3 regions of the Polyangium sorediatum genome follow, and region 1 is predicted to be linked to each of the others. Evidence: predicted binding sites of a transcription regulator. Region 1 holds the regulator's gene; each other region holds the start of a gene.
What was found. The regulator HrcA, encoded in region 1, represses chaperone genes, less so after heat shock. The targets are predictions, from matches to a motif close to GNTAGCACTCNCCNNNGGNGAGTGCTANC.
Positions count from the first base shown of each region.

Region 1 (3,273 bases):
CTTGTTCGGCGGCGTGAGGATCCCGAGCGCGAACTCGTTGCCGCGGTCCTCGTTCGCCACGACGGTGAAGCCGCGCGTGAGCTCGCCCGTCATCACCTGGTTGCCGAAGAAGTTCGTCAGCGTGCCGAAGGGTGGGATGTTCGAGGCGATGTTGAACGCCGCGTTCTCGATGTACCCGACGCGGAAGTCCGGCCCCGAGATGATGCGGTTCAGCCGCCCCCACACGTAGATGTCGTCGTCGGCGATGGCGAAGTCCGGCCGCAGCTCGATCGTCGTCGACGCCGAGAACCCGACGCGCTTGGCCGGCTGCATGTAGCCGTATCCCGTCCCTGCGAACGTGACGGCCACGGTCTGACGCGCGTCATCGACGGTGTAGTTGCACGTCATCGGGAAGAAGCGGCCGATCGCGGGCGAAGCCGAGTCGGTCTTCAACGACACGCCGAGCTTGAGCATCTCCGGGCAGATCCGACTCGCCCCGAAGTTCGAGAAGAGCCACCAGCGGAGCTGCGGGTTCGCGTTCACCACGGTGCCGGCGCAAGGGCAGCCGGCCACGGCGAAGGAGAGCGCGAGCACGAGCAGGACCAAGAACGCGCCCGCCGGTCGGGCGGACGACTTGCGACGGGATCGCAGCACGCGGATTACCATAGCGACAGAGCGGGCGAGCGTGTCCTGGAACCTGCAGGAAGCCGGGATCCAGGGCGCGCTCCGTTGAAGGTGGATGAAGGCGAAAGAAGACGTTTCTTGGACGATCCGGAAGGCACCCTCCCTAAAAACAGGGCACGAATCCGGCACTTCGGAGTCGTCTGGAGAATTTGCCCGGGATTCGTCGGTCGGATTTGACGCCCCCATCCAACAGGCCTACAAAAAGCGAAGCAAGCTAGCACAGGGGAGGAAAACGACGGCCCCGGGTGACTCGTAGGGACGGATGCGATCATGAGTGACCTGACGAACCGCTCTCGCAAAATCCTGCTCGCCGTCGTCACCGAGTTCATCTCGACAGGCGCGGCGGTGGGAAGTCGCACGCTCGCGCGTAAGTATGGCCTCGATCTGTCGGCAGCCTCCGTTCGTAACGTGCTCGCCGATCTCGAAGAGGCCGGGTACCTGAAGCAGCCGCATACCTCCGCCGGCCGTGTCCCCACGGATCGCGCGCTGCGCCTCTTCATCGACACGCTCGTCCAGGCGCGCGCCTACAGTCCCGAGGAGCAGGCCAAGCTCGGCAAACGTTTCGCCGAGATCTATGCGGTCGCGACAGACCCGATGCGCGAGGCCGGGCGGTACCTGTCCGAGCTCTCCGGCACGGCCGCGGTCATCGCCTCGCCGCGCACCGAGCTCCGCGCGCTCTCGCAGCTCCGCTTCATCCCCACGCGCCCCGGCCAGCTCCTCGCCGTGCTCGTCTTCTCCGACGGCACCGTCGAGAACCGCTTCATCCAGATCGAAGAGGTCCCCGCCGAGCCGGAGCTCACGCGCATCCACAACCTGCTCGCCGACGTCATCGAAGGCCGCTCGCTCGGCGAAGCACGTGACCTCTTCGCGCGCCGCCTCGCCGACGAACGCATCGCGCTCGACGCCCTGCGTCGTCGCGCCTTCGAACTCGGCAGCCGCGCCACCGCTGACGTGAACCGCCGCAGCGGCGACGTCGTCATCGAGGGCCAAGGCAAGCTCATCGACTTGCCCGAGTACACCGACGCATCGCGTCTCAAGAAGCTGCTGCGCACGCTCACCGAGCGCGAGGATCTGCTGACGCTCCTCGACAAGGTGATCGCCGCGGGCGCGGTGACGGTGTTCGTCGGCAGCGAGGCCGGCGAGCTCGGCGAAGGGGATCTCAGCCTCGTCGTCGCGCCGTACACCGAGCATGGGCGCGTCGCCGGCACGGTCGGCGTGCTCGGCCCGACGCGCATGGACTACGCGAAGGTCATGCCGCTCGTGGACGCGACGGCCACCGCGATGAGCGAAGCGCTCGGCGGACGGCGCGGGTCATCCTGACGCGCGCAGCCGCTCGAGCACGCTTTGAAAATCTTCGGGCGCGGGTTCTTCAAAAAAGACCTCGTCGCCCGTCTGCGGGTGGACGAAGCCGAGCTCCGTCGCGTGCAGCATGAGCCGCGGCGCGTCGATGCGCGTGCCCGCATAGCGGCGCACGTACACGTTCTCCCCGACGATCGGATGTCCCGCCTCGGAGAGGTGGATCCGGATCTGATGCGTTCGTCCCGTCTCGAGCCGGCATGCGACCAGCGTCGCACCGCGCAGCCGTTCGAGCGGCTCGACGTGCGTCACCGCGAGCTGCCCCTCGCCGCGGCGCTCGCCTTCTTCGAGCGAACCTCGCAGCCCATCGCCGCGATCCGCGATGAGCCTCGATCGAAACGTCCGCTTCCCGATCTCGCCGTGCACGATCGCCAGGTAGACACGACGCACCGAGTGCTCGCGGAACTGCTGCGAGAGGTGCTTCTTCGCCGCGAGCGTCCGCGTGAAGACGAGCAGCCCGCTCGTCGCCTTGTCGAGCCTGTGCACCACGCCGAGCGGCGCGCGTCCGCGGATCTTGTCGCGACGCGCCAGCAGATCACGCACGAGCGCGTCGAGCGTCTTTTCGCGCTCCGCGGGCGACTCGTCGCCGAACGGGATCGTCGAGATCCCCGCGGGCTTTCGCACCACGACGAGGGCCGGATCCATGTGCACCACGAGCTCCTCGCCGATCTCCGCGAGGCGCGCGACCTTCGGCGAAGGCGCGCGCGGATGCCGCGTGATCTCCGCGCCGGCCCGCGTCTTTCGCGTCGAATCGAGGAGCTGCGTCCCGTCGATCGCGATCTTGCCGGTCTCGATGAGCCTTCGTGCGTCGGACCAGGACACCGCGGCGAGCGTCCGGACGACGCCGTCGAGCGGACGACCGCCGAGGTCGGGCGGGACGACCCAGGTCGCGTCGGGCGAACCGAGCGCGCTCGCGGGCTGACCGGCGGGCGGCGGCGTACGAGGGGAACCACGCGGGGCGGCGCGGGGGCGTGTGCGAGGCGGGAGACGCGGGGACATGCAGAAAATCAGCGGGGATGCGGACCAACCGTGCGCGCACGATGACGTACCGCGCATGAATATGCCGCTCGTTTTTTCCTCGCGGGCCTCGACTGCGCTATGCTCGGCCCGCTCTTCGGAGCAACGCTCGATCGTGGGTGCCCGACATCGAACGCCGCATGGGCGCCCGCGGCGGAAAATCATCCGGCTTGTTGACACGCTGCGCGCGCGAGACCGAAGATAGCGCGAAAGACAGCCCTAGCGGCGCTTTACCCC
Region 1 covers NZ_JARZHI010000015.1:71,988-75,260, reverse strand. The annotation lists gene QHF89_RS18870 (hypothetical protein) at 1-633, opposite strand, end outside; gene hrcA (heat-inducible transcriptional repressor HrcA) at 934-1,983, shown strand; gene QHF89_RS18860 (RluA family pseudouridine synthase) at 1,975-3,018, opposite strand.

Region 2 (3,273 bases), on a different contig from region 1:
CGAGGCGCTCCTGGAGCTTCTCGCGATCGTAGTCGCTCGTCGTGTGCTCGATCTGGGCGCGGATCTCCTGCTGGCGCGCCTTGATCTTGTCCTTCTTGCCCTGACCGCCGACGATCGTCGCGTTGTCCTTGTCGATGATCACGGTCTTGGCGCGGCCGAGATCCGAGATCGTGACGTTCTCGAGCTTGAGGCCGAGCTCCTCCGCGATCACCTGGCCGTCCGTGAGGACCGCGATGTCCTTCAGCATCTCCTTGCGGCGATCACCGAAGCCAGGCGCCTTCACGGCCGCGCAGTGCAGCGTGCCGCGGAGCTTGTTCACGACGAGCGTCGCGAGCGCCTCGCCCTCGACGTCCTCGGCGATGATGAGGAGCTGCTTCTGGCTCTTCGCGATCGCCTCGAGGACCGGGAGGAGGTCCTTCATGTTGGAGATCTTCTTCTCCGAGATGAGGATGTAGGCGTCCTCCATGACGCACTTCATCGCCTCGGCGTCCGTCACGAAGTACGGGCTGAGGTAGCCGCGGTCGAACTGCATGCCCTCGACCACGTCGAGCGTCGTGTCGGCGCTCTTCGCCTCCTCGACCGTGATGACGCCTTCCTTGCCGACCTTCTCCATCGCGTCCGCGAGGAGCTTGCCGATCGTCTGGTCGCCGTTCGCGCTGATCGTGCCGACCTGCGCGATCTCCTTCGCGTCCTGCGTGAGCTTCGCCGAGCCCTTGAGGTTCGCGACGATGGACTCGACCGCCTTGTCGATGCCGCGCTTGATCTCCATCGGGTTGTGGCCCGCCGCGACGAGCTTGGAGCCCTCGCGGTAGATCGCCTGGGCGAGCACCGTCGCCGTCGTGGTGCCGTCGCCGGCGATGTCGCTCGTCTTCGAGGCCACCTCGCGCACCATCTGCGCGCCCATGTTCTCGAAGCGGTTCTCGAGCTCGATCTCCTTCGCGACCGTGACGCCGTCCTTGGTCACGGTGGGCGAACCGAAGCTCTTCTCGATCACGACGTTGCGGCCCTTCGGGCCGAGCGTGACCTTCACCGCGTCCGCGAGGGCGTTGACGCCCGCGAGGATCATGCTGCGGGCCGACTCGTTGTAGATGATCTCTTTGGCTGCCATCTCGATATCTCCAGAATTCAGGGGGCCGCGGCCCGAGTCACGCCTCGATCACGCCCAGGATGTCGTCCTCGCGCAGGATGAGGTGCTCTTCCCCGTCGAGCTTCACCTCAGTCCCCGAGTACTTCCCGAAGAGGACGCGGTCGCCTTCCTTCACGTCGAGGCGGCGCACGGTGCCGTCCTCGAGGACCTTGCCGTTGCCCACGGCGAGGACGGTGCCCTCCACGGGCTTCTCCTTGGCGGAGTCCGGGATGTAGAGCCCGCCCTTGGTCCTCTCCTCTTCCTTGAGTCGCTTGACGATCACGCGGTCCTGCAGCGGCCTGATCTTCGTCGCCATCGTGAAACCCTCCGGGGGTGGCCGAGAGCCACCAGATCCCATTCGCAATGGGCAGGCGCGGAGCGCGCGCATTCATGCTTGGCGCCCCCGCCACATGCCCGATGAGCTTGCGGTTTTTCGATTGTTAGCACTCACGGAGGGTGAGTGCTAACGAGCGGCCCGGAAGATAGTCATGGTCGTTCGGCTGTCAAGCGGCCGAAATTCGCGGCCGAAACGATCGCTGGCAGCCGCCCCCCGGGGTGGCCACAAATCCTCGGAATCCCTCGTAAAACCGTCTGCCGTGTGCTGGGCGTCGTGCGCCTGCTGCGGTAGATTCCGTTCATGAGGCCCGCGTCCGGCCCCGCGCCGTCCGCGAGCCTCTGCCGCCGGTCTTTCGAGGACGAGCTGTTCAACCGGGCGCGTGGCGCCTGCTGGATCCCGGTCCCAAGCGCCCCGTCCAGGACGAGGTGCCCCGTGAGCCGTACAACCAATATCGCGATCTCTCCCAGTATCTCCGACTACTTCATGGACGCCGTCGGCGATGCGCTGCGCGCGCGAAAGATCGAGGCCTCCGCGGCGTCGTCGCATTACCTCGTCGGGGTTCTCTGTGATTATGCCCACCCCAGCGAGGACAACGAGCCGGCTTTTTCCCGGCCCCTCGCTTTCCAGCTCCACGACGCGCTCGAGGCCTCGGGGACCACGCGCTTCCGCCGCCTGCGCGCGCTCGGGGACGGCGTGCTCTACGGGATCGGCTTTTTCGGCGGCCACGTCGACATCCGCGGGATCGACCGCGGCTACGTGATCCGCGTCGGCGCGACCGCGTACGACAACGCCTCGGCCATGCTGCGCACGCCGGGCCAGCGCGCGACCCACGACGTCCTGTCCGAGCTCGCCGATCGCTTCGAGCAATTCGTGGAGGTCCTGAACGAGGTCGCCGACGGCGCCATCGCGCAGGGCGCGCAGGGCCAGCGCGGGCTGCTCAAGCTCTACGAGCGCTGGCTCCGCACGGGCTCGTCGCGCATCGCGGAGGAGCTCGGCGCGCGTGGGCTCGTCGCGACACGTGGAAAGGAGGGCGTTCACTGATGGCGCCCTCGCTGCCAGCGCGCATTCAGGCAGCGCTCGAAGGCACGTACGGCATCCCGGAGGCGCCCTCGGTGGAGGACTTCATCCAGCCGATCGACGCGTCCGAGGAGGAAGGCCGCGAGGTCCTCTTCGTGCGCGAGGACGAGGACGGCGTCTCCATGGCGCTTCATTTGCCGCGCGCGGCGCTCGAACCGAAGAGCCCGCCGTTTGATCTGCTCTGCCAGGTCGTGGAAGGCGTGAGCCATTTCCTCTGCCTGGCCGAGCGCGCGCGTCGGGAGCTCCCGGTCACGCAGCTCGAGCTGGAGCTCCAGGCCGAGGTCGACAAGTACGTGCTCTTCGTGCACGGCCCGCTCGCCGCGCGGCGCTTCGATCCCAGCCGCGCGGCCCGCATCCGCGCGCGCCTCTTCGAGGCCGTGGCGTATCTCCATCCGCCTGGCACCGAGCGCGGCGATCGCTACCGCCTCGCCAATGATCTCGCCGCGCGCTTCGCGGGCAGGCTCGAAGAGAGCTTCGCGCGGCGTGGCCACTTCGATCGGATGCGCCGCGCGCTCCGCTCTTTCTACGCGGCCGGACAATCCGACAAGATCAGCCTCGCCCGCGCGGCTTAGACCATCCCGTTCGTCCGGAAATACTCGATCGCGTGCTCGACCGAGGTCCGGAGCGGCGTGCAGGGCATGCCGAGCTCGCGCCGGGCCTTCTCGCCGTTGAAGTAGGCGTACTCCTGCATGTAGCGGACGCTCTTGTACGTCGCGAGCGGCGGCGCGTGGCT
Region 2 covers NZ_JARZHI010000013.1:54,080-57,352, reverse strand. The annotation lists gene groL (chaperonin GroEL) at 1-1,108, opposite strand, end outside; gene groES (co-chaperone GroES) at 1,146-1,442, opposite strand; gene QHF89_RS17170 (hypothetical protein) at 1,896-2,504, shown strand; gene QHF89_RS17165 (hypothetical protein) at 2,504-3,112, shown strand; gene QHF89_RS17160 (NAD-dependent epimerase/dehydratase family protein) at 3,109-3,273, opposite strand, start outside.
Region 2: a site for HrcA is predicted at 1,566-1,594, ahead of groES (co-chaperone GroES). Genes of this name have one in related genera too.

Region 3 (3,273 bases), on a different contig from region 1:
GCACACGCACGGCGGGCAGGTGAACCTCGGCGCATTGCAGCCGGGCAAGCTCGTGCTCCCGTACGGGTACGTCGCGGGGCTTTACGAGCGGAATGGATCCCGGCTGTGGGTGAACCGCGGGTTCGGCACGGCGGGACCGCCGGCGCGGGTCGGCGCGCCGCCGGAGGTGACGCGCGTCGTGCTCGTGTCGGCCTGATTCAAGACGGCAAGACGAGCACCTTCAAGACGCCCGGCTCGGCGGCGCGTGCGAACGCGCGCGCGGCGTCCGCGAGCGGATACCGCGCCGAAAGGAGCGGGCGCGGGTCGACGCCGCCGCGGGCGAGCACGTCGATGGCGCGCTGAAAATCGCCGCAACGCGAGCCGATGATCTTGTTCTCGTTGATGACGGCGGGCGCGAGGTCGATGTTCGCAACGCCTGCATACGTGCTCTTGAGGATGATCGTGCCGCGCGGCTTCACGATGGCGAGCGCGCGGGCGAGCCCCGCAGGCTGGCCGGTCGCCTCGACGACGAGGTCGAACCCCGCCTCGGAAAAATCGGATTCGAGCGCGACGTCGAGCCCGGCGGCTTCGAGGATCGCGAGTTTGTCCCGGTGCCGGCCGACGGCGACGGCGCGGCCGAGATCCCCGCGCCGCGCCGCGAGGGCGAGCCCCGTGAGCAGGCCGAGCTTGCCGTCGCCGAGCAGGCAAACGCGATCCCCCGGCCGGGGCGCGGCCTCGTCGAAGGCATGCAGCGCGGCGGCGAGCGGCTCGATGAAGGCTGCGCTCTCGTCGGGGATCACGTCCGGCAAGACATGCAGGTTCTCCTCGGGGATCCGTACGAATTCGGCGATTCCGCCGTCACGGCCGAGGATCCCGAGCACGGTGCGCGTGGGGCAATGGTTGCGCCCGCCCGCGCGGCAGGTCGCGCAGCTCCCGCAGGCGCAATTGATCTCCATGACGACACGCTTGCCCGCGTGCAGGCCGAGGACCTCGTGGCCGAGCACGCCGCGAAAGCCCATGTAGCCGCGGGCGAGCTCCTGGTCGGTATTGCAGATTCCGGCCGACAGGACCTTGACGATGACCTCGCCCGGCGCGGGCGCGGGATCGGGGACGTCGGCGAGGACGACGCCGTTTTCTGTGCACTGGAGCGCCTTCATGCGTCCTCTCTCTCAAAAGAGGACCGCGTGCGCAACCTCGCGTCTTTTGCGCCGACCGGGCCGAAGCGAGGTCCGGAAACAAAGGCACAAAACGAAAACGGCACCCGAAGGTGCCGTTGTTCGCTGTTTCTGTTTTACCTGGCGATCCCAGCGGGAATTGAACCCGCGTTACCGACGTGAGAGGCCGGCGTCCTAACCGCTAGACGATGGGACCAGTTTTCAAATCCGTCGGCGACACTTCTTAGCCGACTTCGGGCTGGGGGACAAGGATTCGAACCTTGATAGACGGTGCCAGAAACCGTCGTCCTGCCATTAGACGATCCCCCAAAGGATCGGCTCTCCCCAGGCCCTGCGGACCAAGGGACCGGCGGAACACCGGAGCAATCGCTCCGTCGTCCACGGGCCGCGCAAATTAGCCGAACCGTCGGTCCTGTCAAGCGCTTCTTGTCGTTTGTTCGGAACAGCTTGAGATCGCTTGGAAATTCCGTCCGTCTTGGCCGGGCTCGTCCTCCCGCCGTCCTCCGTGCACCCCGAACCAGGTCGTTCGGGGTGCTTCCGGGACGTACGCCGCCCTCCGGAAAAACGACCGGCCGGCCCAGGGTGGGCTTGACGGTGGAAAGGGGGGATCTATTTTCCGGGCCGGTTTTAGCCACCGGCATAGCCGAGTGCCAGCGGCGTTGGTGCTCGACACCCTCCGTGGCCAAGAGCCACGGCCGGGGGGAGTCGGCCCGCCGGGGCCCGCAACAGACGATAGAGGAAGCCATCATGAAGATCAGGCCGCTGCACGACCGCATCGTGGTCAAGCGTCTCGAGAGCGAGACCCAGACGAAGGGTGGGATCATCATCCCGGATTCGGCCAAGGAGAAGCCCATCGAGGGGCGCGTGGTGGCCGTGGGCAACGGCAAGCTGCTCCGCGACGGCAAGCTCCGGCCGCTCGACATCAAGGTCGGCGACGTCGTCCTCTTCGGCAAGTACGCCGGCAACGAGGTGAAGATCGACGGCGAGGACTACGTGCTCCTGCGCGAGGACGACCTGCTCGCGATCACCGGCGGCGAAGGCGCCGCGAGCTGAACGCCCGCCCTCTCCTCACCAACTCCAAAGGGAAGAAGATCCATGTCCGCCAAGCAGATCATTTACAGCCGTAGCGCGCGCGCCGCGATCCTCCGGGGCGTCAACACGCTCGCCGAGGCCGTGAAGGTGACCCTCGGGCCCAAGGGCCGGAATGTCGTCATCGAGAAGAGCTGGGGTTCGCCGGTCGTCACGAAGGACGGCGTCACCGTGGCCAAGGAAGTCGAGCTGCACTCGAAGCTCGAGAACATGGGCGCGCAGATGGTCCGTGAGGTCGCCTCGAAGACGAGCGACAAGGCCGGCGACGGCACGACCACCGCGACCGTCCTCGCCCAGGCCATCTACAACGAGGGCCTCCGCCTCGTCGAAGCCGGCCACAACCCGATGGACCTGAAGCGCGGCATCGACGCCGCCGTCAGCGCGATCCTCGGCGAGCTGAAGAAGCAAGCCGTCCCGACCAAGGACAAGGGCCAGATCGCCCAGGTCGCCACCATCAGCGCCAACGGCGACAAGGAGATCGGCAACATCCTCGCCGAGGCGATGGAGAAGGTCGGCAAGGAGGGCGTGATCACGGTCGAAGAGAACAAGCGCATGTCGACCGAGCTCGACACGGTCGAGGGCATGCAGTTCGACCGTGGCTACCTCTCGCCGTACTTCGTGACCGATCCCGAGAAGATGAAGACGGTCCTCAACAACCCGCTCATCCTCGTGAACGAGAAGAAGATCTCGGCGATGGCCGATCTCCTCCCGGTGCTCGAGCAGGTCGTGAAGAACGGCCGCGAGGTCCTCATCATCGCCGAGGACATCGAGGGCGAGGCGCTCGCGACGCTCGTCGTGAACAAGCTGCGCGGCACGCTCAAGGTCGCCGCCGTGAAGGCCCCCGGCTTCGGCGATCGCCGCAAGGAGATGCTGAAGGACATCGCGACCCTGACGGGCGCGACGGCCTTCATGGAGGACCTCGGCCAGAAGCTCGACACCGCCACGCTGCGTGACCTCGGCACGGCCCGCCGCGTCGAGATCGACAAGGACAACACCGTCATCGTCGACGGCGCCGGCGACAAGGTCGCGA
Region 3 covers NZ_JARZHI010000006.1:325,666-328,938, forward strand. The annotation lists gene QHF89_RS10635 (metallophosphoesterase) at 1-196, shown strand, start outside; gene QHF89_RS10640 (alcohol dehydrogenase catalytic domain-containing protein) at 198-1,136, opposite strand; tRNA gene QHF89_RS10645 (tRNA-Glu) at 1,276-1,350, opposite strand; tRNA gene QHF89_RS10650 (tRNA-Gln) at 1,393-1,463, opposite strand; gene groES (co-chaperone GroES) at 1,902-2,207, shown strand; gene groL (chaperonin GroEL) at 2,250-3,273, shown strand, end outside.
Region 3: a site for HrcA is predicted at 1,781-1,809, ahead of groES (co-chaperone GroES). Genes of this name have one in related genera too.